DNA from 3 places in the Bacillus sp. OTU530 genome. Region 2 is predicted to be linked to each of the others. Evidence: riboswitches for the same ligand, from Rfam matches in the RefSeq annotation. Region 2 holds a riboswitch; each other region holds the start of a gene.
The links. A riboswitch is a leader RNA that binds a small molecule or an ion and turns the genes downstream of it on or off. The one in region 2 is predicted to bind S-adenosylmethionine.

Region 1: it holds a riboswitch for S-adenosylmethionine, as region 2 does, so the genes downstream of both, AAHB12_RS19570 (methionine ABC transporter ATP-binding protein) here and AAHB12_RS15165 (ABC transporter permease) in region 2, are expected to answer to the same signal.
Region 3: it holds a riboswitch for S-adenosylmethionine, as region 2 does, so the genes downstream of both, AAHB12_RS18045 (hypothetical protein) here and AAHB12_RS15165 (ABC transporter permease) in region 2, are expected to answer to the same signal.

The regions. Positions count from the first base shown of each region.
Region 1 covers NZ_JASATP010000029.1:21,916-31,775, forward strand. Annotated here, with positions in the region: gene sufU (Fe-S cluster assembly sulfur transfer protein SufU) at 1-25, opposite strand, end outside; gene AAHB12_RS19545 (cysteine desulfurase) at 15-1,235, opposite strand; gene sufD (Fe-S cluster assembly protein SufD) at 1,235-2,527, opposite strand; gene sufC (Fe-S cluster assembly ATPase SufC) at 2,546-3,328, opposite strand; gene AAHB12_RS19560 (MetQ/NlpA family ABC transporter substrate-binding protein) at 3,972-4,799, opposite strand; gene AAHB12_RS19565 (methionine ABC transporter permease) at 4,817-5,485, opposite strand; gene AAHB12_RS19570 (methionine ABC transporter ATP-binding protein) at 5,475-6,503, opposite strand; SAM riboswitch class I at 6,602-6,709, opposite strand; gene AAHB12_RS19575 (hypothetical protein) at 6,934-7,278, opposite strand; gene AAHB12_RS19580 (thioredoxin family protein) at 7,366-7,686, opposite strand; gene AAHB12_RS19585 (toprim domain-containing protein) at 7,698-8,042, opposite strand; gene gcvH (glycine cleavage system protein GcvH) at 8,332-8,715, opposite strand; gene AAHB12_RS19595 (arsenate reductase family protein) at 8,765-9,121, opposite strand; gene adh (aldehyde dehydrogenase) at 9,385-9,860, shown strand, end outside.
Region 2 covers NZ_JASATP010000019.1:2,414-12,273, forward strand. Annotated here, with positions in the region: gene AAHB12_RS15155 (ABC transporter ATP-binding protein) at 1-638, opposite strand, end outside; gene AAHB12_RS15160 (taurine ABC transporter substrate-binding protein) at 658-1,710, opposite strand; gene AAHB12_RS15165 (ABC transporter permease) at 1,753-2,541, opposite strand; SAM riboswitch class I at 2,784-2,890, opposite strand; gene AAHB12_RS15170 (nitroreductase family protein) at 2,932-3,546, opposite strand; gene AAHB12_RS15175 (ferredoxin family protein) at 3,590-3,931, opposite strand; gene AAHB12_RS15180 (FAD-binding protein) at 3,928-5,541, opposite strand; gene AAHB12_RS15185 (LLM class flavin-dependent oxidoreductase) at 5,695-7,041, opposite strand; gene AAHB12_RS15190 (ABC transporter permease) at 7,066-7,896, opposite strand; gene AAHB12_RS15195 (ABC transporter ATP-binding protein) at 7,889-8,758, opposite strand; gene AAHB12_RS15200 (ABC transporter substrate-binding protein) at 8,783-9,766, opposite strand.
Region 3 covers NZ_JASATP010000024.1:72,344-82,203, reverse strand. Annotated here, with positions in the region: gene AAHB12_RS18070 (ABC transporter substrate-binding protein) at 1-215, opposite strand, end outside; gene AAHB12_RS18065 (4Fe-4S dicluster domain-containing protein) at 277-513, opposite strand; gene AAHB12_RS18060 (fumarate reductase/succinate dehydrogenase flavoprotein subunit) at 494-2,221, opposite strand; gene AAHB12_RS18055 (TauD/TfdA dioxygenase family protein) at 2,958-3,881, shown strand; tRNA gene AAHB12_RS18050 (tRNA-Cys) at 4,123-4,195, shown strand; SAM riboswitch class I at 4,370-4,476, shown strand; gene AAHB12_RS18045 (hypothetical protein) at 4,547-4,882, shown strand; gene AAHB12_RS18040 (hypothetical protein) at 4,979-5,185, opposite strand; gene AAHB12_RS18035 (amidohydrolase) at 5,919-7,058, opposite strand; gene AAHB12_RS18030 (GNAT family N-acetyltransferase) at 7,196-7,723, opposite strand; gene AAHB12_RS18025 (amino acid ABC transporter ATP-binding protein) at 7,757-8,527, opposite strand; gene AAHB12_RS18020 (amino acid ABC transporter permease) at 8,524-9,234, opposite strand; gene AAHB12_RS18015 (amino acid ABC transporter permease) at 9,250-9,860, opposite strand, start outside.

The sequences.
Region 1 (9,860 bases), on a different contig from region 2:
ATGCATCGAGATTATTAGAAGACATTTGTGAAATACTCCTTCGTCTTAATTAGCCCTTCAACAAATGCGTCCACTTCTTCTTCTGTATTGTATAGATAAAAGCTTGCTCGTGCTGTTGCTGACACCTTCAGCCATCTCATAAGCGGCTGAGCGCAATGATGTCCCGCGCGAACCGCAATTCCTTCTACATCTAGTACAGTCGCAACATCATGCGGATGCACATCGTCGATATTAAATGTTACTAAACCAGCACGATGCTTTGGCCCGTAAATCGTCAAGCCATCCACTTCTGATAAGCGTTCCATTGCGTACTGTACCAATTTGTGTTCATGGGCTTCAATGTTTTCAAGACCAAGATCTTCCAGAAAGTCGATCGCCGCACCAAGTCCGATAGCACCACCGATAATTGGTGTACCTGCTTCGTGCTTCCATGGAAGCTCCTTCCATGTTGATTCGTATAAATCTACAAAATCAATCATTTCGCCGCCAAACTCTGCCGGCTCCATATTCTCCAAAATCTGCTTTTTGCCGTATAATACGCCTACGCCAGTCGGACCGCACATCTTATGGCTCGATAATACATAGAAGTCACAGTCTAAATCCTGTACATCGATCTTCATATGCGGTGTGCTTTGCGCTCCGTCTACCACCATAATCGCACCATTGCGATGCGCGATTTCAGCGATTTCCTTGACTGGGTTAATCGTGCCAAGCACATTGGAAACATACATAACAGATACGATCTTCGTATTCGATGTAACTGTTTTTTCCACATCCTCAAGAGAAATCGTACCATCCTCTTGAAGAGGGATGTATTTTAATGTTGCCCCTTTTTTCTTTGCTACCTGCTGCCATGGAATAATATTCGCGTGGTGCTCCATATACGTTATCACGATTTCATCACCAGCACCAACATGCTCCATACCGTAGCTGCTAGCAATCATATTTAACGCTGTTGTCGTTCCGCGTGTAAATACAATTTCTTGCATGGAACGGGCATTAATAAACTTCCGAACCTTCTCACGCGCTCCTTCGTACGCATCAGTTGCTTTCGTACCAAGTGTATGAACACCGCGATGTACGTTGGAATTATACTCTTTATAGTAATGATCCAGCGCCTCAATAACAGAAAGCGGCTTTTGTGAAGTTGCAGCATTATCCAAATACACAAGCTGTTTACCGTTCACCTGCTGATGAAGAATGGGAAACTGTTGGCGTATTGCTCCAATATCCATTAGCGAACTTTCCTTTCAATGACCTCAACAAGCTGTGCTTTTACTCCTTCAATTGGAAGCTCGTTCACAACTGGTCCCAAGAAGCCATGGATTACTAGGCGTTCAGCCTCTTTCTTAGGAATACCGCGGCTCATTAGATAATAGAGCTGCAACGGATCTACGCGTCCTACAGAAGCTGCGTGTCCTGCCATTACATCATCTTCATCAATTAACAAGATTGGATTTGCGTCACCGCGCGCTTTTTCGCTCAGCATCAGCACACGAGATGTCTGCTGCGCATCCGATTTGGAAGCACCATGCTCGATTTTGCCAATACCATTAAAAACAGATGTTGCTGCATCCTTCTGTACACCGTGCTTTAAGATATTACCTGCAGAGTTTTTACCAAAATGCACAACGCTTGTTGTGAAGTTTTGGATTTGCTCACCGCGGCCGACTGTTACTGTTTTTGTATCACCAACAGAGCCATCACCCATCAGGTTTGTAATATTCTCAGAAATCGTATTGCCATCGTTCATTAAGCCAAGCGCCCACTCTAAACGAGCATCACGGCCAACTGTACCACGGCGGTTTACATAAGTCGTGATCCCTTTAGAAAGAAGATCAACCGCACCAAATTTCACTAGTGCCCCTTGCTCAGCAATTACTTCAGCGATGATATTTGCAACACCTGTTGTATTTTCATTCGCTACGTAGTTTTCCACATATGTTACAGAGCTGTTTTCATCCGCCACAACAAGAACGTGGTTATATACGTTAGCTTCTTCACTATCTACAACAAATACAGCTTGAAGCGGAGTTTCAAGTACAACGTTCTTCGGAACATATACAAACGCGCCGCCGTTAATTAACGCTGCATGAAGAGCTGTTAAGCGATGCTCATCGATCTTAACACCCTTTGTCATCAAATACTTTTGCACTAAATCACTGTGCTCACGAGCTGCCGTTACGATATCTGTGAAGATAACGCCTTTTGCCTTTGCTTCTTCAGATAATACAACGAGAGCTGGTGTGCCGCTGCGCTGTACAAGTACGTTTTTCTCTTCTTCTGTGTTGAAAAGCTTTTTTACATCCTCTGGAAGCTCTTCAAGAGAACTTACAGCCTCTTGCTTTGCCGTACGTCCCGTACCGATGAAATCCCACTTGCCGATTTTCGTTTTATCCGGCTTCGGCATTGGAAGTGCATCTGCTTTAGCAAGGGCTTGTAAGCGAAGCTCCGTCAACCATGCAGGCTCTCCGCTTGCTAATTGACGAACATAGTCTTGATCGAATGGTAGTGTACCGATTGTCATGATTATCCTCCTATCCGCTTACGCTTCTTGCTCTGCTTCGTCTTCGATGCCGAGTTCCTTTTTAATCCAGTCATATCCTTCTGCTTCTAGACGTTGTGCCAATTCTGGACCACCAGATTTTACAACGCGACCGTTCATCATAACGTGTACAAAATCAGGCGTGATGTAGTTAAGAAGACGCTGATAGTGCGTGATAATTAAGCAGCCAAAGTCTTCACCACGCATTTCGTTGATTCCTTTAGAAACAACCTTTAACGCATCGATATCTAATCCAGAATCGATTTCATCTAAGATAGCAAACTTCGGCTGAAGCATCATTAATTGAAGAATTTCGTTACGCTTCTTTTCGCCCCCAGAAAAGCCTTCGTTTAAATAACGCTGTGCCATTGCGGAATCCATTTCCAAGAAGTCCATGTTTTTGTCCAATGTACGGATGAATTTCATTAGAGAAATTTCATCGCCCTCTTCACGACGTGCATTCATTGCAGAGCGAAGGAAGTCTGCGTTTGTTACGCCGTTAATTTCGCTTGGATATTGCATTGCCAAAAATAGACCTGCGCGAGCTCTCTCGTCAACTTCCATTTCTAATACATCTTCAGCATCAAGCGTAATGCTTCCGCTTGTTACTTCATATTTCGGATGACCCATAATTGCAGAAGATAACGTTGATTTACCCGTTCCGTTCGGACCCATGATTGCATGGATTTCTCCGCCTTTTACTTCAATGTTTACGCCTTTTAAGATTTCTTTTTCATCGATGGATACATGCAGATCCTTAATTGTTAAAGTTGAACCAGCCATCACAATACCTCCAGTTTATTTCTATATAGAAGAAAAATTGTTATAGAACTTTCACATTCTCATTTTATTCTCATTCTTATTTTATATCAATTAAAATTATATATCAAACAGTTAGAAAATTTTCGGAATTTTCTAACCATTAAATACCCAACTGCTTTGTACCATTTTATCATTTGTATTTTTTTGTGTTTTACGCTTCCTTCAAATGCACTGTATGTATTTTTTGAACTCTCCGCGCAACTATACTTTCTTAAAGTGTAAAATGAACTCGAGCACCATTATACTACACTATCCTCAAAAAAAATAATGTGCTTGTCTAAATTGCCTGCAAAAAAACAGGGCTCTATATGCACTTGAATTAGGAAATATGTTATAGAGCTCCCGCAGCAGCATGAAGGCCCTGCTAAAGCGCCTAACTTTCACTTTTAATCTGAAGTACTACATATGGTCTCCGACTAGCAAGCCGTTAAGCGAGGACAGGGAGTTGCCCTTGCACTGCATTCCTAAAATTTCCGACTGCGTTAAAATGGCTTCTAGCTGGAAATTTATACTTTCCTACAGTGGAATCAAAAGAACCCCTGCGGGAATCACAGGGGTTCTTTTCAGCCTTGAAGCCTTCAAAACCTACCGGACTTCAAATGGTTTATTTACTTGCAGGGATAACAGCACCTTGATATTTTTCTTGAATGAAATCTTGAATTTCTTTAGACTGCAGTACTTCTACCAATGTTTGCAGTTCTTTACGCTTTTCATCACCCTTGCGGACAACTACTAAGTTAGAAGGAACAACATCACTTCCTTCAAACGCAATGCCGTATTTTTTAATATCTACTTTCCCCTCAAGCGCATAGTTTGTGTTAATTACCACAGCATCTCCTTCCCCATTTTTAAAGGAAGTAGCGAGAAGTTTCGCCTCAATCAATGTTGAAAAGTCTAGTTTCTTTGGATTTTCTACGATATCTTCCACACGTGCATTCGCACCAACGCCCGCTTTAAGCTTGATTAACCCAGCTTTTTCAAAAATCGGAAGAATACGTCCATGGTCACTGAACGAGTTGCTCATAATAATTTTTGCGCCTTCTGGAAGGTCCGCTAAGCTTTTGTACTTTTTAGAATAAATTCCAATCGGCTCCTTATGAACTTCACCAATGCTCACAAAGTCATAACCTTTTTTCTCCATCTCTAAGTCTAAATACCCTGGAGTTTGGAAATAGTTTGCATCAATTTCTTTTTCCTTTAATGCAACGTTTGGTAAAACATAGTCTTGAAACACCTTAACTTCAAGATCAATTCCTTTTTTTGCAAGCAATGGCTTTGCTGCTTCTAAAATTTCAGCATGTGGAACAGCGGATGCACCGACAATTATTTTTGTTTTTCCATCAGCTGTTTTTTCCTTTGTAGTGTCTGTTCCGCCGCAAGCCGCTAAAGCAAGAACAAAAACAGCTACAATGAGACTAAGCAGTTTTTTCATTTTGCGTTCCTCCCTAATTACCTTTTATCTAACTTTTTAGTAAAATAATCTCCAGTAAACTGGATGATAAACACAAGAATTAGAATAGCCACTGTCGCAACAAATGTTAATAATGGATTGCTGCCTTGGAATCCTTCTAAATAGGCAAAGTTTCCAAGCCCTCCAGCTCCGATAACGCCGGCCATGGCCGTATAGCTAACAAGAGCGATCGCCGTAACAGTAATCCCTGAAACTAAGGCTGGCAATGCTTCTGGTATAAGCACCTTAAAAATGATTTGTCCATTAGAAGCTCCCATCGCATAAGACGCCTCTATAACACCTTTATCAATCTCGCGGAGCGCAATTTCGACCATGCGGGCATAAAACGGTGCTGCACCAATGATTAAAGCAGGCAGTGCAGCATTGGCTCCTAGAATACTTCCCACAAGTAACTTTGTAAACGGAATAAGCAGTACAATCAATATAATGAAGGGGATTGAACGAAATATGTTTACAAACAATCCAATCACCGTATTGACAGCCTTATTTTCCCACATATTACCTTTATTAGTTAAAAACAAAAGTAATCCTAATGCTAGTCCTAGAATGAATGTAACTGTAACTGAAATAGCTGTCATATAGATGGTTTCTTGCGTTGCATCGATTAGTTTTTCCAATTTAATTAGCTCTAACCACTCATTGTTCATATTCGACCACCTCAACTTCTACCATCTTACCTCGAATAAAAGCAATGGCTCTTACAATCTCCTCATTCTCACCCTGAAGCTGAACAAACAATGTCCCATAGGAGCCTTTTTGCGTTTGGGAAATTTCTCCTTGCAAAATATTAACATCCACTTCAAAATGACGAATCAAATCCGTAATAAGGGGCTTCTCCGCAGTATCACCAACAAATGTTAATTTTACAATCTTTCCGTCTGGATACTTATGAAGCAGTTGTCCAATTGTTTCTCTTGCTTCATCTGATTCAGTAACCTGCTGCACAAACTTTTTGGTTGTTGCATGTTTGGGATGTTTGAATACTTCCAGAACTTCGCCTTGCTCCACAATGTTCCCGCTCTCAATAACAGCCACACGATGGCAAATTTTTCGGATTACATGCATCTCATGCGTAATAAGTACAATCGTCAAGCCGAGTCTTTCATTAATATCAACTAATAAATCCAAAATAGAATCTGTTGTTTGCGGATCAAGAGCAGATGTTGCTTCATCACACAGCAGTACCTTTGGATTATTTGCAAGCGCACGCGCTATGCCAACACGTTGCTTTTGCCCGCCGCTAAGCTGTGATGGATACGCATCTCCCCGTCCCTCTAGTCCAACCAAACGAATAAGTTCATCAACACGTTTTTGGCGCGCTTCTTTTGGAACCCCAGCGATTTCTAATGGAAACGCTATGTTTTCGCGTACCGTACGGGACCAAAGAAGATTAAAATGCTGGAAAATCATCCCGATTTCTTGACGAGCCTTGCGCAGCTCCTTGCCACGAATCGCAGAAATGAGACGCCCTGCCACTGTAATCCGGCCGGAAGTGGGCTTTTCCAGCTGATTCAGCATACGTATTAATGAGCTTTTCCCAGCTCCGCTATATCCAATAATGCCAAAGATTTCTCCTTGGCGAATCTCTAAATTTGCATCATGAACAGCTGTAACTGTTCCACTTTTTGAACGGTAGATTTTCTGGACGTTCTCTAGTAGAATCAATATCCTCTCACCTCTTCATTACATCATATTTTACAGTAAAAAAACCTCTCTGCTTCAGACAAGCAGAAAGGTTTCGAACAATCGCCGTATATCCTTTCCTCTCATCTCTCAAAGCATTCGCTTCGCAGGAATTGGCACCATTTCAACATGTGCTGACGGTTGCCGGGCTTCACAGGGCTCAGTCCCTCCACCTCTCTTGATAAGAGAACATCAAATATAAATTACCTGATGTGTTTCATGTTTTATCATATCATTGAAATTCTATCAATCTCACATATCTATGTCAACAATAATAAATTATTATTTTAAGAAACTCATAAAGTAAATTATGCCATGATTTTAATACATTTCTCTATACTTAAAATACAGAAAATTATTATTTTTGAAATTTTTTAAAAAAATATAAATATGCAAAAAAAAAAGCGAGCATTTAAGCTCCCTTTTCTAACGGCTTGCATATATGAAACAGCGATTCTGCCAATAAAAGTGTTCGGTATGATCCTATATACTCCGTTCCCTTCCACCTTAGCAGCAGTTGTAACCGAACAAGACCGCTTACTAAACTATGTAAGTCCTCTTCTTTCCAAAATGTAATCGTATCTGTTCCCTTTACTCCTTCTAACAATGTGATTTCATGGCGTGACATTTTTAAAGCACAGCTTTCTTCCTTAAACCGAAAACACATAACCTTTTCCTCCAAAGGCAAAAGCGGCTCTAAATGCTGCTGAGTGCTTGCATAATTTGCAAACGACCGCAACAATGCTTGTAACGTCATTTCCATCACTCCTCGTGAATAAGGTGTTGTATATATTTTCCATTTATTCACAGAGCAACCCTTTAATAATAGCTCGACATTTTCTTCTTATTTCTTAGGCAATATGTCGAGTTTTTGCAATTCATTATAAATAAAGTCTACTGACTGGAACGCGTACATTCGTTTCGCAACAATGCCGCGCTTGAAAACAAGCAGGCACGGCACACTTTCAATCTCATATCGCTCCGCCAAATAAGGAGCATAATTGAGATTGACCGTACCGACTGTAAGCTCAAGCGCCGCCTCTACAACTGTTAACATCCTCTTCGCAAGCTGGCACGTTCCACACATGGGCGTCTGCACATAAAGAACTGTTGCTTCTTCCTCTTGAATGTTGCTTTCCACATCTTCCCCTGTCCATTCAATCATTCACGTCATCCTTACTTTAAAAATTCTGCATACACGTCTATATCTGCTCCAAGCAACACGCTTGCAAGGTGCTGCACTGGTGCTGTCGCTACTTCCCGGTACGTACGGTCAATATACAAATGTTCTGCATGCGGGAATTCACGCTTGAATTGCCTGCGAAGCTTCTCGCCTGCTTCATCTGCATCAACCAGTATGTACACCTCTTTATCATAGAGCTTGTCAACAAATTCGTCCATTTTAGATGAACTGATCGTTCCATTTGTGCATACGATTTCTACAGGCTCTTTAATAAGATTTGCAATTTTCTTCTTATCGGATCTTCCCTCAACAATTATCACTTTTTCCATTTCCATCACTGTGCATCACCCGACTAATGTAGACTATGATACAACCTTAATATATAGTATATTCTTTCTTTTCGTCTTGTTTCCTGTTTTATCGAAACTGACCATACGCAAATATTGTCAATTTTGCTAAAGAAAACTCGTCGATTGGCAAACCGGCAGGCGCAGACAGAGACGTAGTTGCACTTACACTTTATTCCTAAAATGTCCCGATATGTCGAGTTAACTTCTCGTTGGAAAATTTATATTTTTTTAAAGTGTAAAAAGCAAGAAGGAGACGGTTTGTCCGTCTCCTCATTCTTCACCCTTGATTTGTCATTTTCTCATATTGCTCAGCAGTTAATAAGCTATCAAGCTCAGCTGCATCCGCAAGCTCAACAACTACCATCCACGCACCTTCGTACGGAGACTCATTCACAAGCTCAGGGCTATCACTTAGCTTTTCATTTACTTCCACAACTTTACCGCTCACAGGCGCATAAAGTTCAGAAACTGTTTTCACGGACTCTACGCTGCCAAACGGCTCATTCGCCTTTAATGCAGCACCAACCTCCGGAAGCTCCACAAATACAATATCACCAAGCTCATGCTGCGCAAACTCAGTAATACCGACGATTACACGGCTCCCATCTACTTTCACCCATTCGTGCTCTTCAGAATAACGCAACTCTTTAGGAATGTTCATTTTTGTCCCCTCCATACTTTGTATCAATTATGTAAATGCCCAGTCGGCATTACAGCCATTCTCTCTCAAACTGCTCTTCATTAAAGCCAACTGTCACCTTGCTGCCATTTGTCACAATAGGACGCTTAAGCAGCATGCCATCGGATGCAAGCAGATCTAGCATTTCCTCTTCACTTGCCGTCTTCAATGTATCCTTTAAGCCAAGCTCGCGATACTTCATACCGCTCGTATTGAACAGTTTCTTCAAATCAAGATCGCTTGCCTGATGCAGCTTGCGCACCTCTTCCTTAGACGGCGGATTTTCTACAATATGTATCATGTTGTAGGAAATATCATGCCCTTCAAGCCATTTTTTTGCCTTTTGGCATGTTCCGCATTTCGGATAAGAATAAAATGTTACTGTCATACCTATCACCTGCCCTTTACTATCTGTATTGTAGCATAGATGGGTATTTTTTTCCTAATTTGCTCACCTATGGCAAGCTTTATACTACTCTTCGCTGTCTATTATGTTTATCCTGCAAAGTGTTCTTGTTCGCTATCGAGAACGATGTGCGCTCTCACATATTTCAAAGCAGCAGTGTCCTCTTGATTTTGGCACACAACTTGCATGTATAAAAGGTGAATATAGTGAGAATAGGGGGAATGAGGATGGCTTACGCAACAAAAATGATCTACGCAGTACCAGGTGAACAGGGTGCAAAAATTTCATTTAAAAGCCGATACGACAATTTTATCAGAGGGAAATGGACAGCTCCAGTTGATGGACAATACTTTGATGCAATATCCCCTGTTACTGGGCGAGTGTTTTGTCAGGTAGCACGTTCACAGGCTGAGGATATAGAGCTGGCACTTGACGCCGCTCATGCCGCAAAAGACAAATGGGGCAAAATGTCAGTTGCAGATCGTGCAAACATTTTAAATAAAATCGCGGATCGCATGGAGCAAAATTTAGAAATGCTGGCCGTGGCAGAAACATGGGATAACGGAAAACCAGTTCGTGAAACTCTCAATGCCGATCTTCCGCTAGCAATTGATCATTTCCGTTATTTTGCAGGCTGCATCCGCGGACAAGAGGGTACGATTGGTGAGGTTGACCAAGATACTGTTGCGTATCATTTTCATGAACCTCTCGGCGTTGTGGG
Region 2 (9,860 bases):
AACGCTTCTTCAACATCATGTGTAATAAAAAACACACATTTTTTCGTTTTTCTCCAAATTTCAAGAAGATGGTTTTGCATGGATACACGAGTTAAAGCATCTAGAGCACTAAAAGGTTCATCCATTAACATAACCTTAGGGTTCGCAGCAAGCGTTCTTGCAATAGCTGCCCTTTGCTTCATCCCCCCTGAAAGCTGATAAGGTAACTTTTTAGTAGCAGCTTCTAACCCCACGATTTCCAGGTAGTAAGAAACTGTATGCTTTCTCACTGCCCTCGGTATGCCTTGCATTTTTAAACCAAATTCAATGTTTTTTTCAATTGATAACCACGGAAATAAATTGTGATGCTGAAATACTACTCCTACATCGGCATTAGGCTTTCTATGGGGATTTCCATTGATTCTGACCTCACCTATTATATGCTTCTGAAACCCTGCTATAACATTTAGCAATGAAGATTTCCCACAACCTGATGGACCTAATACACAAACAAAATCGTCTTCATATAATTCGAGATTAATATGCTCTAATACACATAAATCTTGATTTTCATAACGTACACTCAAATCTTTTATTTCAATTACATTAGAACGATTTACAGTCTCTGCATGTTGTTTATGTGGGATACTTACGCTCATATTACTTCTCCTTTCTCTTCTATTGTTTATACAAATCGCTTAGCAACGCACGCTGATATGTATTTAAATCCGGCGCAGACGATATATTTTTCTGTTTGACCATAAAATCCGCAGTATCTTTTAAGACGTTAGCTAGTTTCCCTGGCTGCCCTGACGTTCCAAAATACTCCTTCTGCTGGGAAGCGTCCAGCCAGATAATTTGCTTCATTGTTGTTAAGCTTTCCTCAGGAGACAAGCCTAATTCTTTAGAGAGAAGCTGAGCAGATTGTTCTGGTTTGTCGTGATAATAATGTACTGCCTCATCTAAGACAGCGATATATCCTTTAACAATGTTAGGGTACTTCTTCGCAAAATCCTTATTCACAATTCCAAATTCCCCAGTCACAATGTCTTTTTGTGCCAAGTCTTTTGAACTAATAATCATATTCCCGCCTTCAGTGATCAACTTAGTCTGTATCGGCTGCCAAATGTAAGCTGCATCAATATCATTCCGTTTCCAAGCAGCATAAATGTCAGCTGGCTGCATATCAAGGAGCGTAATTCCTTCTTTTTGAGGGTTAATACCTTCCTTTTCTAAAGCCTTTAGCAAGCTATAATGAGACGTTGAACTAAAGGTGGTCGTAATTTTCTTCCCTTTTAAATCCTTTAATGATTGAATACCAGAATCTTGTTTTGCGATTAACGCTTCGCTTTCGCCGATAATATCATGCAGGTAGTACACTTTATACGGTAACTTGTTTGCAATTCCTATTGAACCCGGAGGTGTACCTACAAGACCAAAGTCAATACTCCCACTTGCCATCGCATTATTCACATCTCGGCCTGAATCAAACTTAATCCAATTAATTTTTACATCAGGATACTTTTTTTCTAGCAAGCCTAAAGCTTTGGCTAGCAATTCTCCATTAGGGGAAACTTGATATCCCAATCTAATTTCTTTTGGTGCTATGTCATTTGATGTGGAGTCTTCTGCCCCTCCTGCTGCTCCTTGATTCGAGCAACCCGTAATTAGACTAATAATCATAATTAATATAAGAATCCATAACGTATTTCGTTTCCTTTGAAAAACCATATCATTTCTCCTCCAACTTTTGTAATTGCTATGTTAGGAATCTTATTTCCCAACCCATGAGAATTGAACACGTTGATACCATCTAATAATGCCATCCATTAAAATGGCGATCCCTCCCATTAAAATGATTCCTACAAAGACAATATCACTCCGTAAATACTTACTAGCATCCAATACCATCCAGCCAATACCTGAAGTGGCAGCGACCATTTCCGCAGCAACTAGCGTAGCATATGTAACCCCAATCGCGGTGCGAAGACCCGTTACAATGTCTGGAAGGGCAGATGGGAGGATGATATATAAAAGAACTTTCCCTTTTGAAGCTCCTAATGTTAATGCACCATTAATCCGATCACTTGGAACTTTCTGTACACTAGATACAGTTGCCAGAAACAACGGAGCAAAAGCACTTAGAAATAATAATGCTATTTTCGATTTATCATCGATCCCCATCCATAGCACAAGTAAGGCATAATAGGCTAGCGGAGGAAGCGGCCTATAAAATTCAACAATAGGATCAAAAATAGCCAGTATGTATTTTGAATAGCCACATAGGATTCCTAATGGTACTGCTGTAAAAAACGCTAAAACCAAAGACGAAGATAACCTATATAGACTATTTAGAATGTGAGTATTTAACGATGCTCCTTTGTATCCCTCTGTTAATAAATCTAAAAATGCTCTCCAAACAGCTTGAGGAGACGGTAGAAAAATAGGGTCTACCCATTTCAAATTGGTGCTCACTGCCCAAATAATACATAGCAAGCTAACGCTAATCACTGAGACTCCCCTAATAGATATCCTCCCTCTGTACATCAATTTTTCATTCACGTTATATCCCCCTTTCCTTTGAACACAAAAAGGCTCCTTTTGATTTTGCTAAAAAATCAAGAGGAACCTCCAGTCGTCTGGTCAGATAACCTAAAATTCATATCGGTTTATTATGGTATTTGTAGTTTTCCAATAATTTCTTGTTACCACGATATATCATCCATACTTCCCGCATAAAGGTACAAATCTAAATAATCATTTATCCATAGTTGCTTTTCTCTAATGTTCATAAAAAATCCCCTTTCTTATCTGCTGAAGCTAGGCTCTTCTGGAATTGGCATCCTATAAAATAAAAACTATAGTTGCTGAGGTTTCACCAAACCAGCCCCTTCACCTTTCTGGATAAGAGAGTTTGTTTCTTATAAATAATCATAACAAAGTATCTTCAGTTTACGCATTTAGTGATCCTTCAAAAATAACTTCTTTTAATGGTTTTCTAGTACTAGGATTTTCACGTTCTTGCAAATTCGCATCAAGTGTTTCTTTGTTGTCACGATAACCAATGGTAATTACCGCATGAAGATCAAAATCTTCTGGAATCTTCAGTAAGCTTCGGGCTTTATCTTTATCGAACCCTCCAATTGCATGCGTACTAAGTCCAAGTAAAGTAGCCTGAATCGCTAAGTGTCCCCAAGCTGCGCCAGCATCAAATGCATGTGCATTGTTTAAATCACCATTATCCCTCTTTTTGTTCGATGCGATCAGAACAAGAACAGGAGCTTTTTCCGCCCAAGCTTGATTAAAAGGATTTAAGAATTCATGAAAAATCTTCAATTGGGCTTCTGTTTTCGCCACAATAAAGCGCCAAGGTTGATCATTAAAGGATGAAGGGGCCCAGTGTGCTGCTTCAAGAACACTATATAGCTCTTCATCAGACACCTTCCGACCGGAATATGCACGAGGGGACCAACGATTTAAAAATAAGGGATTAACAGAATACTCAGCTTTACGATACTTCTCAACCTCACTCGTAAGTTGTTCAACAGGATTAATTTTTAAACTCATCATATACACCCATTTCCTTAGTTTTTTGTAACAAAAGGCTCGTCTAATGAGAAGCCCGCATGCGTTTCATAACAAGATAAGATAGGTCAGAGGAAGCGGTAGACTTTCTCCCTTTGCCCCAACCGATATTTTCACGATAGCTGCCAAGTATTCCTTTTCTAATTAAAGCCTGTTCATCCACTTCAGTAGTTTGCTCAGCGAAAGGCGCTACATACAAAGCATCCACTGGACAATACAATTCACACATAAAGCAACTTTGGCAATCGGATTGTCTGGCAATGACAGGAGCATCTCCAGCCTTAGTCTTTTCAAACACATTGGTGGGACAAACAGATACACATAGATTACATTTTATGCAGCGATCTTTACTTAATAGTTCAATCATAAAACGATCCCCTCCCTTATAGGGAATTTAGGATTTTGATCAACAAATGGCTTCGCCCAAGTATGATCTAGTCCGCCGCTTAAGATACGATAATGCTGCTTTTGATCGATCGTTGGAAAATCTTCACGGCGATGCATACCTCGGGTCTCCTTTCGTTCCAGTCCGCTTGTATACATCCATCTGGCAGTTGCCGTCATAGCGGCAGCTTCACGGATTCTAGTCACATTACCATCTTTAGCCCCAATTCCTTGCTTGATCTCCTCCCAAATGCTGTCCAAACGATTAAGAGAGGCTTTCAGACCAACACCGGTCCGAAACCAGTTCCGATCATACGGAAACACTTCGTTTTGTACTGCTTTCACTATTTCTTGAGAGTCTGGCGCATCCGAGCTTACAATCGGCTGTTTCGGAACCCCAGAAGCTCTCGACAAGCCTTGTGCATTTCGGTTAGATGCGTAGCTTCCTTGTTTAATTGCAAACCTAGCTGCAGCCTCTCCTGACCAATAGCCAGAAGACATGGCCCAAGCGGCATTGTGACTGCCCCCACCGGTAAAGCCGCCGCAGATCAGCTCACGTGTTGCTGCATCGCCCGCTGCATAAAGTCCTGGAACTTGAGTGGCACAAGTTTCATCTACAATGTGGATGCCTCCTGTTCCCCTAACTGTTCCCTCGAATCGTAATGTAACCGGAAATTTTTGCGTAAAGGGATCAATACCGAGTCGATCGAATGAGAGAAAGAAGTTAGGCTGTGCCTTGCGCATAGCTGTTTTCATCATCTCATTAACTTTATCAAGCCTTGCATACACGGGCTGTGTAAGCAGTGTTCGAGCGATAACAGAACGTCCTTTTTGCGAGCCAGCCCCTTCAATCACCGTACCATCTTCATAATAAAAGGTTGCCCACGTATAGAAAGCCGATTTCGTTACGGGAGAAAAGGCTGGAGCAAGCGAGTAAGCCGTAGAAAATTCCATTCCGGAAAAGTTTGCTCCAGCTTCAGCGGCGAGCAAATACCCATCTCCAGTTAACACATTCGTACCAAGAGCTTTACTAAGGAAGGCACATCCTCCAGTCGCAATAATAACCGCTGCCGCCTCAATTCGCCATGCTTCTTGTGTTTGATTGTTAATCCCAGCGGCACCGGCTACCCCATATTCATCAGCAAGCAATTCTAAAGCAGGACTATGATCAAGAATACGAACTCCGGCTTTTTGAATTTGTTTTCTCATTAGCTTCATGTATTCAGGCCCTTGCAGGGTACCTCGGTGGGAAACACCGATTTCATCCTTTGGAAATGGGTAGCCCCATGCAGCGATTTGATTCACATTCTCGAAAGTGCGGTCCAATACACGCTTCATCCAGCCGCGATCCGCTAAATAACCACCCAGCGCTTCCCGGCCTTGCATTGCCTTCTCTCGCTCTTTAGAATCAGGATTCACATACCATACGCCAGTGCCTGATGGAGCTGTCGCACCGCTTGTTCCACAGTATCCTTTATCTACAAGCACAACTTTTGCCCCGCCTTTAGCAGCGGTTAACGCTGCCCAAGTACCCGCGGGACCGCCTCCGATGACAAGCACATCTGCACGAAGATTTAAATCAGCATGACTCATGTATAAATCCTCCCATCCGTGTAAAAGCGACTAAAAATCCACCCGAACATTCAGTCCAAGAACGATGCCTATCAGCATCATTCTTGGGGTTTCTGAAAATGGTACTCTACTTATATCAAGACTCATGGTCATGACTAGCAAGGATCATGATGATTAATGAACTTTTGTAAACTGATTCGCCGGACGAGAAAGACCTAAATTCTCACGTAAAGTATGTCCTTCATATTCAGTGCGAAATAAACCGCGACGCTGCAGTTCCGGTACAACTAAATCAACAAAATCCTCCAAGCCTCCCGGTAAATATGGCGGCATAATATTAAAGCCATCGGCAGCATCATTTTTAAACCATTCCTCTAGCTGATCAGCAATTTGTTGTGGAGTCCCTTTTATTTCCCTATGCCCGCGAGCACCGGCAATTTGTTGATATAGTTTACGGATCGTCAGTCCCTCTCTCTCAGCTAAGTCTTTCAACAGCTGAAAACGGCTTTTCCCTCCATTAATTTGATCTAGATTAGGTAATTCCGGGAGGGGTCCATCAAGAGGATAACCAGATAAATCGACTCCAATCATGGCGGAAAGCAAGCCAACTCCTGCTGCTGGAGGAATCAATTCTTCGAGAAGCGCTTTTTTCTCATTCGCCTCTTCCTCTGTTCTTCCGACAATCGGAAAAATACCAGGCATAATTTTCAAATCATCATGGGAACGTCCATACTTAGCAAGTCGCCCCTTAACATCTCTATAAAAGGTTTGTGCTTCTTCTAGTGTCTGCCAGGCCGTAAAAATCACTTCCGCCGTTTGAGCCGCTAGCTCTTTACCAGCTTCTGAAGATCCAGCTTGAATTACAACCGGATGGCCTTGAGGCGGCCTTGCAATATTTAATGGCCCTTGAACCGAAAACCATGTTCCTTTATGATTCACCTGATGCACCTTGTCTCGGTCCGCAAAAACGCCTGCTGTCTTGTCAATCACAAGGGCATCATCCTCCCAGCTGTCCCAAAGCTTTGTGACTACATCCACAAACTCTGCTGCTCGGTTATATCGAAGCTCATGCAATAAGTGCTCTTCTTTGCTGAAATTAAGTGCTTCTGCCTTTGTTGCGGATGTGACAACATTCCATCCTGCACGCCCATTACTTAAGTAATCCAAAGAAGCAAATTTACGGGCGACATGGAACGGCTCGTTATAGGTAGTAGAGACAGTTCCTGCCAGCCCAATTCGTTCAGTGACGGAAGAAAGCGCGGATAATAACGTAAAGGGTTCAGGACGAACGGTAACAGTTTGCTCTATTGCTGTAGGAGAGACGTTTTGGCCCACTGCATAACCATCAGCTAAGAAAATCATGTCAAACTTTCCACGTTCCGCTGTTTGGGCTAACTTTTTATAAAAATCGAACTTCAATACGTCATCCGCCTTTGCATCTGGGTGCCGCCAAGCAGCTACATGATGGCCAGGAATCATAAAAAATGCTCCAAGTCTGAATTGTCGTTTTTCTTTACTCATCTTTATCTCTCCTATTAATATATTTTATTCTCCTTGTGTAGCTTTCCAAGTTGTAAAATGTCCTTCCAGCTTTACAAGAGTCCAGTTAAATAATAGTCCTAATGCGGAAATTGTAATAATACCTGCATACATATTCGAAACTTGGAAATTGTATTGCGCATAGTTGATTAAATATCCTAAGCCGGCCTTTGCACCAACCATTTCTGCTGCTACCAATACGAGAATTGAACTGGCACCAGCTAGACGAATACCGGTAAAAATGGTCGGTACGGAAGCAGGGAGAATCACCTTTTGAAATAATCGAACTGGAGATAATCCCATCGATTTAGCAGACTTGATTAATAAAGGATCAACATGCTTTACCCCGCTGATCGTATTGAGAAGGATTGGCCATGAGCAAGCGTATATGATAATAGCAATCTTAGATGTTTCTCCAATCCCTAATATAAGAACAAAGACGGGAAGAAGCGCCAGTGCTGCAGTATTGCGAAATATCTCTAGCAATGGAGTCAAAATTTCAGAAAGCGGTTTATACCAGCCTACTAAGAGCCCTAGTGGAATCGCTAGTAATAAAGAGATTACGAATCCGGTTAAAGATCGAAATAAACTAGCTTTGAAATGAGATAATAGTTCACCAGATAATAGAAGCTGCCACCAAGCCTGAACCACTTCTGAAAACGGCGGCAAAAATGTGCGATCTACAAAACCGAGGCGAGGTGCAATCTCCCATACCGCCAGTAAGACAAAAATGGCAGCAAAGCTTTTGAACAGCTTTTTTAATGATATGAACGGAAGAAGTACTACTTTTTGCGATTGTTTTTTATTTAAGGTAATTGTTCCTCCAATATTAGCCATGAATAGTCACCTCTTTCTTCGAATTCCCTCTATGCGAGTGGGCTAACTGCTTATTTCGCTCAAGCTCTTGCGCTTTGGCTACCTCTTCCCGAAGCAAGCTCCAAATATCATGACGGATCTTTGCAAACTCGGGATTGGAACGCAAATCTTCTTCGCCTGTCCTTGATTCAAGTGGAATATCAATAATCTGTTTGATTTTTCCTGGACGGGAGGTCATGACGGCTACCCGCTGTCCTAAGTACACTGCTTCGTCAATACCATGGGTAATAAATACAATCGTTTTTTTTGTTTGCTCCCAAATTCGAAGGAGCTCACTTTGTAACGTCTCCCTTGTTTGTGCATCCAACGCAGCAAAGGGTTCATCCATGAGTAGGACATCAGGATCATATGCTAAGCTTCTCGCAATGGCTACCCGCTGCTTCATACCTCCAGAAAGCTCATGAGGATATCGATTTTCAAAGCCTGACAAGCCAACTAACGAAAGATAATGTCTAGCTCGTTCTGAGCGTTCTTTTTTCGGTACACCTTTTGCTTCTAAGCCAAACTCGATATTTCCTTGAGCGGTTTTCCAAGGAAATAATGCATACTGTTGAAAAACAATCCCGCGGTCAAGACTTGGGCCATCGATAGGCTTTCCATCTAATAGGATCTGACCAGATGTCGGCTTCGTTAAACCCCCAAGCAAATCTAGCAGCGTTGATTTCCCGCATCCGCTCGGACCTACGAGAACCATGAATTCCCCTGTTTTCACCTCAAAATGAATATCCTGTAAAGCAGTGAACTGAGCTTTAGAATTTTTCCTGCCTTCTTGTTTGATTGGAAACACTTTGTTGACGTGCTGAAAGCTAATTTTTACACTCATATTCATAGTCCCCTTTCATTTGGTTTATTTTTGAAACGGATTGAACTCATTCGTATATAGATCACTTGACTTAATTTGCCCTTTTTTCAGCTGACCATCTTTGATGAGCCAATCGATCCAAACACTAAATTCTTTATCCGCAATCACCCCGCCTTTTCCTGCTACACCTGTGCTCTTCCAATATTGAATAATAGAAGTATCTTCGTTTCTTCCTCTTTGCTTAATAATTTTTTCGTACCGTGCGATAACTTCTTCGCGAGGAGTGGTTCTAGCCCATTCAATTGCTTTGGCAGTTGCCTCTACAAATTTTTTCGCCGTATTCGGATTTTGCTTCAGGAATTTCTCAGTCATTACATAGCTTCCCGCGGTAAATTCACCAAACAAATCATAATCGCTAAATAAAGGATGGATTCCGCCGCGTTCAAGCGCTTTATCCCGCAGAATACCGCCAAGTACCGCAACGTCAATCTGCTTCTGCCGTAACGCTTGCTCTGTGCTGACGGGAGGAAGGGCCACCAAAGTGACTTGTTTAATCTCCTCATTTGTTAAACCATTTCTGTGTAAATATTCTTTTAACATAAATTCATGGTGGGCACCGAGTGTATTCATCGCCACTTTTTTTCCGATTAAGTCCCGAGCTGTCTTGATAGGACTTCCATCTAATACAAAAAAGCCGCTCCAAGTGTTTTTATCAACACCGTAATAACCAACAACTGACTTAATCGGTGCCTTTGCTGCCTTTAACTTCGTAACTGCTCCATTAAAAGCTCCACCAAAATCAACATCCCCTGTTACAGCTGATTGAATATCCTGTGGTCCGCTGGTTGTGTTCCCAATCCATTTCAGCTTAATTGGAGCTAAATATCCTAAATCCTCTGCCAGTTCAGGAAATGTAACATTATTTACAGAACCTTGGTAACGAAGCTCTAACGTTTCATATTTATCAGACCCAGAGGTACTTGATGTTTGTTTTCCGCAGCCGGAAATAAATATCATAACGATGAGCATTGAAAGTAAGATTAAAAAACTTCGTACAGTATCTTTCTTTTTTACATGCATTTTCTTTTCCCCCTAAACTTTTCCATCGTAGAATCATTGTGAA
Region 3 (9,860 bases), on a different contig from region 2:
GGGTGTTGTCTTTTCAAATACTTTTCAAATAATCGTTGATTTTTGACGATAAGCGCTCCCCATGTTTGGGCAGTCGGTGTTTGATAACCAATCGTTATTGTTTCCCTTCCATCACTATTAGCAACAGTTGGACTTACCTTACCTGAGCAACCTTGAACAAAGGAGACAACCAGCAGTAGTAATGATACTAAGAACAATTTACTTTTAACGAACATTCTGTTCACTCCTTATTATGGGTGATGGATATTAAGTTATCCATCACCCATAATTTTATTTTCAACGAACTAAGTAAGGTAAATTGACGGTCACGGCACCAACCGGACAATCAGTTTGGCAAGGTGTGCAATACCAGCATTCATCATATTTCATATATGCCTTCTTCTCATCATCAAGCGCCAAAATTCCCATTGGGCATACCTGAACACAAATATCGCATCCGATACATTTATCTCGATCAATAATGATACTCGCTTCTGTGCGTTGAGAAACCAATTTAGTAGATAGATTGCTCATTTTGTATCTCCTTTTCCGCTTCGACATTATTACTTTGATCAGTCTCTAAAATATACTCAGGTAGTTCTCTTGAAAAAATATTCATTGAACCATCTTGCTCTTTTTTCACAATGACTCTTTTTAACCAGTTCTCATCGTCCTTTTTTGGATAATCTAAGAAATAGTGATAGAATCCCCATCTACTTTCTTTTCGATAAAGAGACGCTTTTGCCATCATCTCAGCACAATCTAAAATACTATGAATCTCCAATGCGCGCCCAAGTTCATGAGGGTCTTTTGCTCCTAATAGGTTCATGTCAACCTTACGAAAATGCTCAATTTTCTCTAGAGCTATTTCCAGTTTTATTGTTGTTTTAGGAGGCATCATATATTGTGTGACGATACGACGTATTTTGTATTCTACTTGATGATGTGGAACACCATCAGGATTTTGAAGCGGTTTAAGAATTCGTTCCTTTTCTTCAATAATTTGTACTTCATCCACATCAAGTAATGTTTGTTTTGCTGCAAAATTAGCAGCATTTATCCCAGAGATTTTCCCAAAGGTAAGGGCTCCTAATAAATATTGATGCGGAACGCAAGCCATATCTCCGGCTGCATAAAGACCCTTCATTGACGTTTCAGCTTCATGGTTAACCAGAACACCTGCTGCACTATGTCCACTGCAAAGCCCAATTTCGGAAAAATGAAGTTCAACCATATCCGTCCGATAATCTTTTCCCCTACCTGCGTGGAACGTACTTCTACTAGGTCGTTCATTATTGTGTAAAATTGCTTCAATTTTACTCACAGTTTCATCGTCAAGATGGCTCATCTTTAAATAAAGCGGCCATTCTCCTTTATTAGCAAGCTTCCACATATTCATAATTAAATCGCCGCTCCAATAGTCACATCCGGTTACACGCTTACCTTCTGCATTAGCTGTGAACCCGCCATATGGCCCCGCGACATAGGCACAAGCTGGACCATTGTAATCCTTCATAGTGGGATTAATTTGATAGCATTCAATTCCTGTCAGCTCCACTCCAGCATGATACGCCATCGCATATCCTTCACCAGAATTGGTTGGATTTTCATAAGTTCCATATAAATAACCACTATCAGTAAGACTCATTCGTCCCGCGGCACCAGCGGTGAGGACAACCGCTTTTGCTCTAACAATGATGAAATCTCCTTTGAATACGTCAAAACCTAAGGCCCCAACTACTTGATTTCCTAAAGTTAACAATCTAGTCACCATAACCCGGTTAACGACTTTAGCTCTCATTTTTTTAACCTTTTTAGCTAATATGAGTTTCAAATCATTAGCCTTTGGCATTGGCAGAACATATTTTCCTTTTCGATGGACACGATGAACAACATAATTTCCTTGGCTGTCTTTTTCAAAATCTACTCCCCATGAATCCAATTCTTTAACGATTTCGTAACACTCACTCGCTTGTCGATAAACAGCCCTTTGGTCAATTATTCCATCATTGGAAGCTGTGATCTCTAAGGTATATTCCTCTGGGGTAGCATGACCTGGAATAATAGCATTATTTAAACCATCCATCCCCATTGAAATTGCACCACTTCTTCGTATATCTGCCTTATCTAGGATGAGCACATCCAAATCAGGATTTGTCTCCTTAGCTTTGATTGCTGCCATTGTCCCAGCCGTTCCTCCACCTACAATCAGAACATCTGTTACATACTCTCTTGTCTCCACTTTCCCCTCATTCCCCTCTTTTTCGTTTTGCTGTATTCAGTTTTATTCATCACCTTAACAAAAAAGAGGTACTTATCTAAAAATTAGATGAGTACCTCTGGTTGCCCAGTCGGAATACAAATAAAACCGATGTCTTTAGTTGGTTAAATCTTCAAAACAAATTTATCATAGTTATTATTAAGAGACAATAGCTTGATTACAAATAAAGACTAATGAGGAACAATGACGAAAATGAATAAAATTCATCCCAAAAACACTAACGCCCCTACCTCAGTCGTGTGGAGGGGGAAGTCCAACGATAGGTGGAGGATAATATTTGGTAAGCAATAGTCTCCATGGGTAAAGAACAAATCTTCATTGATAGATTTCTTTGAAATAAGTTCAGTAAAAAGTTCCTTTGCTTCCATGCCGATTCTCACTCTTTATAAGAATAAAAAATTAATAACTTGTAAGAGTGATTTTTTTATATCTTATCCCTTGACAGTATCCTCCATAAGCTCTAATATATTGACTAACCCGATCGGATTAAACTACTTTGACACCTATAGAAAATATGCCGACCAGACACCTGGAGGCCAGAGCTATGCTCTGGCCTCCTTTGTTTATCCAAGCTTTATCGGTCCATAAGGAAGGATGATGTAAATAAAAGCCAATCAGTAATATTAAGAAATCCACATGTGTTCAGGTAACGGCATTTCCGGCACTGGCCAAACAAATTAATCAGGAGGTATTCATTATGAGCGTAATTGATAAAAGTCACCACACTAATAAAGGTTTGGAGATTCATCCGATAGCAGGTCGAATTGGCGCAGAGATCAGCGGGATTCGTCTATCTGCGGATCTTGACACCTCGACAGTTCATGAGATTCGTCAAGCTTTGTTGCGGCACAAGGTAATTTTCTTCCGTGGTCAGAATCATCTTGATGATGAAGGACAAGAATCATTTGCCCGATTATTAGGAAATCCAGTTGCCCATCCAACCGTACCTACGAAACAGAATACTGATTACGTGCTTGAGCTTGATTCCGCTCATGGCGGACGTGCTAACTCCTGGCACACAGATGTAACATTCGTGGACGCATATCCACAGATTGCAACTCTTCGTGCTGTTGTCATTCCATCTGCTGGCGGTGATACCGTCTGGGCAAATACCGCAGCCGCTTATCAAAGTCTTCCTCCGGAGCTGCGTGATCTTGCCGATCGCCTCTGGGCCCTGCACAGCAATGAATATGACTATGCGAGAAACCGCAATAATGTTTCATCAGAAGACGAGAAACGCTATCGTGAAGTATTTACCTCCACTTTATACGAGACTGAGCATCCAGTCGTACGGGTTCATCCGGAGACAGGAGAGCGCACACTTGTGCTGGGACATTTCTTCAAGAAATTTCTAGGCTTATCATCATCTGACTCAGCCCATCTGTTTTCAATCTTACAAGGATACATTACTCAGCTAGAGAACACTGTGCGCTGGCACTGGAATGTTGGAGATGTGGCAATTTGGGATAATCGAGCAACACAGCATTATGCAATTAATGATTATGGCGATCAGCATCGTGTAGTACGACGGATCACGATAGATGGCGATGTACCTGTTAGTATTGATGGCCGACGCAGTGTTACTCGAAAGAAAGCGACGAATCTCCCGAATAAAGCGTAATTAAAACTTGTTCCATATGATACAAATTCATTTCTGTTACTAAGTCCCATGGAGAAAGTGCCGAATAATTCCGCTATCGGAATGAAATCGGATAATGGTAAAATACAAAGCTTTTCGCTAACTGTATGTACGAGATTATATGAAAAACACTTAACGACTTACTGTTAAGAAACCGATAAGTAACACCCACTGTAGTTAGAGTAAGCTTAGGCGGGAATACGTTTTACCCGCCGTTTCTTAAGGGGGTATAGCCAAGTGGTAAGGCATGGGTCTGCAAAACCTTTATTTCCCTGGTTCGAATCCAGGTACTCCCTCCTACGTTTATTTTGTTAAGGGCCTTTTTGTACATTTTATAGTTCACTATTGAACTACCCGCCACTTCCCGACTTTGCGTAAAGTGGACAAATCCTAACTTGGGAATACGATCCCATTGACAATTCCAAGTATATCAATTAGAATAATAAGTAATTAAATAAAAAAGTGAAAATCTCTTATCCAGAGAGGTGGAGGGACTGGCCCTGTGAAACCTCAGCAACCACATGCTTGATTTTGTATGGTGCTAATTCCAGCAAAGCTTAGCTTTGGAAGATAAGGAGAGGTGTCTTTCTAATACGAAAACCCTCTTCTTAGGAAGAGGGTTTTCGTATTAGAAAGGGGAATCTTTAATGAGCATCAGAGAGACACAGTTGGAGGTAAACGATTATTTAGATTTGTACTTGTATGCCGAAAGCATCAATGATACATCATGGCAACAAGAAATTATGGAAAAACTCCAAAATTTCCATAACGAGGTTCAGAAAGAAAATCAATCCTTCGCGCTTGATAATCTTTTAGAAAAATACAAACATCTTAATGAAGAAATTCTTACTCTTTACAATCAAATAAGAAGTCAACCTTCTAATAGCTATTTACAAGATAAAGTTTTGAAACTGAAACAGCAGCGCATTTCATTAGGACGTGAAATTCATTTAGCGAAAAATCAGCCTCCAAAGATTATATAGTAGACAAAACAATTTGGTTTAGATATTTTATACAATGATGAGTATTGATAGAAAAAGTACCCTATCTATTAAGATAAGGTACTTTTTCTATGCTTATTAGCATTTTTCTTTCATAGTAACCATCATATTCATCATAGATGTCATCATCTCATCACATTCTTGCATTTTAGACATCATTTGATCCATAGGCATGTCCATGTTCATATCACACATCTTATCCATCGTCATTTTCATACAATTCATTTCACACATCATTCTTTCCATACACGCCATCATCATCATCTGCATACACATTTTTTCCATTTTACATTCCTCCCCAGATATATGTATTGAATAAACAGGAAATAAAAAGCGCATAAAAAGTTCCGCAAACGTACCTAGTAATTGATTTGTTGCAGCAACATTATAGTACTGGATCATGCAAATCAAATTACTATCATACTTGTGAACTTTTTATGCGCCTCTTGTCGTCAAGTCAGCGTTTCCTTATTTACCCAATATTGATTATATAATGGAAATATGTAACTTTCAATCCAAAATTATACTATTTTACTTACATTTAATACTTTTACTTTTATTTAAAATGTAATTTTCTATATTGTTTTACTGGAATCCGCTTTGATTTTCCACGCCAACTCTAAAAATCCACCTAAATTAGGTAGATTTTTAGAATATTACGCCTGAGTATTCATCTTATCCCCAAATCAAGACCGTGTTGCAGCGTAAAGGTCTTGTTGGCAGGATAACATGTTTTCGAGTGCAAATGAGCATTCTCCTGCTCTCGAATGGCAAAGCATGCCATCACGAGTATAGTTACAAACTGTTGTCACTTTTTTAGGCATAAGAAAATCCCTCTTAGATAAACAGTACTGTCTACTTAAGAGGGACAATATCAAAAGGGGAAGTCTGCCTAAAGCGAGATTCAATTTATATAAGTTATTTGGAGCACTATCATCATTCACAGATAAACAAGTATATTAGGATTCTATGTTCCTAAAAACATATTTACACCACAATTCTATTCATTACAGATTACTTAATCCCATTGATTTAATAATTCCCTCGAACTATTATATAAAAAATAAGCAGCCTTTATAATGGCTGATTCATCTAGGGTAAATGCAGGATGATGCCACTCCTCATTTCCGTTTGTACCAAAAAAAGCAAATGTCCCTGGTATATCGTTAAGATAGTATGCGAAATCCTCACCAGCCATTGATAGTTCTGGATCCGTAACAAGCAGGGATTGCTGCTGAGCAGCATTCCGAGCTATCTCTGTCACGGCCTTATGATTAACCAGTGGTGGCGGACCTGGAAACCAGTCAATCTTAACTTTCTGTGAAAAAGCTGCGGCAACTGCTTCGACAATTGTATAGAATTTTGCTTTTACGTCTTCACGAATCGCAGTGTCAAAGGTACGAATGGTGCCTTCAAGTATGACATCATCCGGAATAACGTTCCATGTGCTGCCGCCTACTATTTTCGTCACACTCAATACAGCGCTTTGGAGCGGAGACACGCTCCTACTGACAACTGTCTGAAGGGCAGTGATAAGATGCCCGGCTGTTACAATCGGATCCTTTCCATGTTGCGGTATTGCTGCATGGCTCCCTTTACCATAAAGAACGATATGAAAACGATCCACCGCTGCCATTAAAGGTCCTTCTTTTAAGCCAATTGTCCCGACAGGCAGCTCTGGTTTATTATGAAGCCCAATAATCGCCTCCACTCCATTCAATTGTTCATCTGCTATCACCTGGTTTGCACCTCCCCCTAATTCCTCTGCCGGTTGAAAGAGCAGGCGCACTGTTCCCTTCAGTTCTGACTGATTTTTTTTCAAAAGATAGGCAGCACCAATAAGAGCCGCTGTATGAAAATCATGACCGCAAGCATGCATGACCCCTTTTACTTTTGAGGCATAGAGAAGTCCTGTTTTCTCCTCGATTGGAAGTGCGTCAATATCTGCACGCACAGCAACTATTGGACCAGGTTTTCCTCCTTGGATGTCTGCAAAGACGCCTGTTTTTAATTCCGTTTCCCGAATCACAATGTCTAGTTCACGCAACCATTTTTCAATGGATTTGGTTGTTTCAAATTCTTGGTTTGATAATTCTGGATATTGATGCAATTGACGACGAATCGATATCAAATGAGCCTCTAATTCTGTCTGATTCATAGCGTGCTCCTTCCTATAAGGTGAAACTTCCATCAGAGGCAGTTTTCCCTCTGATGGTTAGCTGTATCAATCGAGGTTTTACACATTGTTTAGCCCCTCTTAACTTCTTCGATTTTCCTATTCTTTAAGTAGATAGATCACAACCTGTTAAACTCGGATAAATCTAAACGATAGCATTTTACTAAAATATCATTGTTCATAAACTCTTTTGTTTGATCTCGCTTAAAACCAAGCCATTCATATAAACGAATCGCTTTTTGCATTTTATCACTTGAGTGCAAATATAATTGATTTGCTCCTTGAGACTTTGCAAAATGAACACCCGCTTTTAATAATTCTTGCGCCACACCACGTCCTCTTGCCTGAGGATGGACAGCTAACAGGCGAATAATTGGTGAAAAAATTTGTAATTCAGGCTTTTGGTAGGCCTTTTCAGATGACTCGAATAACTGTAGTGTCCCGAGAATATTGCCGTCGCTTTTCGCAATTAATATCTTTTTCACATCTGGATTATCAACCGATGCCTTAATATTTGTTAAATAATTCTCCCAAACTTGAGAATTTGTATATTCATGCTCATACTGCCGATAGCTTTCAACCAATAAACGCCGAACCGTTTCTTTTTCTTCCTCTACTAACTCATCAATTATGATTTGGTTTGTCACCACAACTCCACCTTTTTCTCTATGATTTACTATTTAATTAACCTGTTCTTTTAGAGGTGTAAAGAAAGATTCACTTGATATCCGTTGTAAAAATCGGCGAGTGCGTTCTTCCTTCGGAGCATGGAAAATTTCTAAAGGTGTGCCTTCCTCAATGATTACTCCTTCATCCATAAACAAGACACGATCAGATACCTCTTTGGCAAAACTCATTTCATGTGTGACAACAACCATCGTAATTCCTTCTTGTGCAATAGTCTTAATGACGGATAGAACATCCCCCACTAGCTCAGGATCAAGAGCTGACGTAGGCTCATCAAAAAGAATTACCTCCGGATTCAGCGCTAACGCCCTTGCTATTCCTACTCTCTGTTGCTGCCCCCCTGATAGCTGGGATGGATAGTGATGTAATTTATCACTTAGCCCCACTTTCTCAAGCACCTGCTCACTGTGATTTCTCGCCTCCTTTTTCTTAACCTTCTTTGCAGTGATTAAACCTTCCATCACATTTTCCAATACTGTTTTGTGGGCAAATAAGTTGTAGTGCTGAAACACCATGGCAGATTGTTTTCTTAGTGACAATATTTCCTTTTTCTTCGCTTTTTCTGAATGGACCTGTACATTTCCAATTTGAACAATGCCCGTATCAGGTGTTTCCAAAAAGTTCAGGCATCTTAGTAATGTTGTTTTCCCTGATCCGCTCGGACCAAGAATCGTAACCACTTCCCCTTTTTCTATTTTCAAGTTAATTCCTTTTAGCACAGGCTGCTTATTAAATGATTTTTTTATTCCTTTTAAATAGATCATGATACGCCTCCCCGATTATAGGCTGTCACCTTTTTTTCTACTAAAAATGAAAGACCCTCCACTAGAATGGTAAGACCCCAATAAATAATACCTGCAGCAATAAAAGCTTCTAGAAATTTCAAGTTTGTTGATGCAACAATATTCGCAGCACCTGTCAATTCTTTCTCTGATACGAGAAATGCAATGGATGATGTGTGTAAAAAACCGACAAAAATATTTGTGAAATTCGGAATAGACTGAGCTAATGCCTGAGGTAAAATAATTCGGATCATCGCTTGAAACCTGGTCATTCCAACGGAATAAGCTGCTTCCATTTGTCCTTTTGAAACGCTGATAATACCGGATCGGATCATTTCTGATAAATAGGCACCTGCGGCCAAGGATAAGGCTATTAAAACAAACAAAATAACGGGAATAGAATTAGATTGAATCCCCAAAGCAAACTTTGCAGAAATTCGATCAATGAGCAATGGAAATCCAAAATAAATAAGCATAATATGCATGATAATAGGTGTTCCCCTAAAAAAGGATACATACCCATTTGCTGCATGATAAAGATATCTCACTTTATAGACTCTAACGAGTGCAACACTAATACCTATTAAAAATCCAAGCAATAAGGGAACAATCGTTAAGGTGAGAGTAATAGGAAGGGCCTTGCTAATTTCCTTAAAAGCTACCCAAATAAAGGGAATATCGATTGTCATTTTCACTCCTCCTTTTTAAGCCGCAGCAGATACATCAGCTTTCTGATAACGATTGAAATATTTTTCTAGCTTACTAAATACTTTTTCAAACAATAACACTACAGCATAATAGATAATAGAAAGGGATATATACACCTCTAGTGCATGTGCTGTTGATGCAATAAGTGTATCGCCTCTTCCCATCATGTCCATTACACCGATCGTAAAAGCAAGTGAAGTATCCTTTAATGAGCCGATGACAGAATTCGCCATATTCGGGAATGCAATCCGTATGGCCTGTGGCAGAACAATTCGAAAAAAGTTTTGGCTGCTGGTCATTCCGACAGAATAGGCCGCTTCCGTTTGCCCATAATCAACGGCACGGATTGCTCCTCGAAAAATTTCAGCAAAGCCAGCTCCATTACTAATCGCATACGTAATAATGACAAAATAAATGGCATCCATCTTAGAAATATCAATATGAAAAAGCATAAGAACTGCAGGTAAGCCATAAAAAACAAGGAATAATTGGATTAAAATTGGTGTCCCGCGAATAAATGAAACATATACAATGACCAGTTGATTGAATACAGGAATTTTAAATAACCTCGGTATAGCTGCTGCTATACCGAGGACAAGTCCTAGAA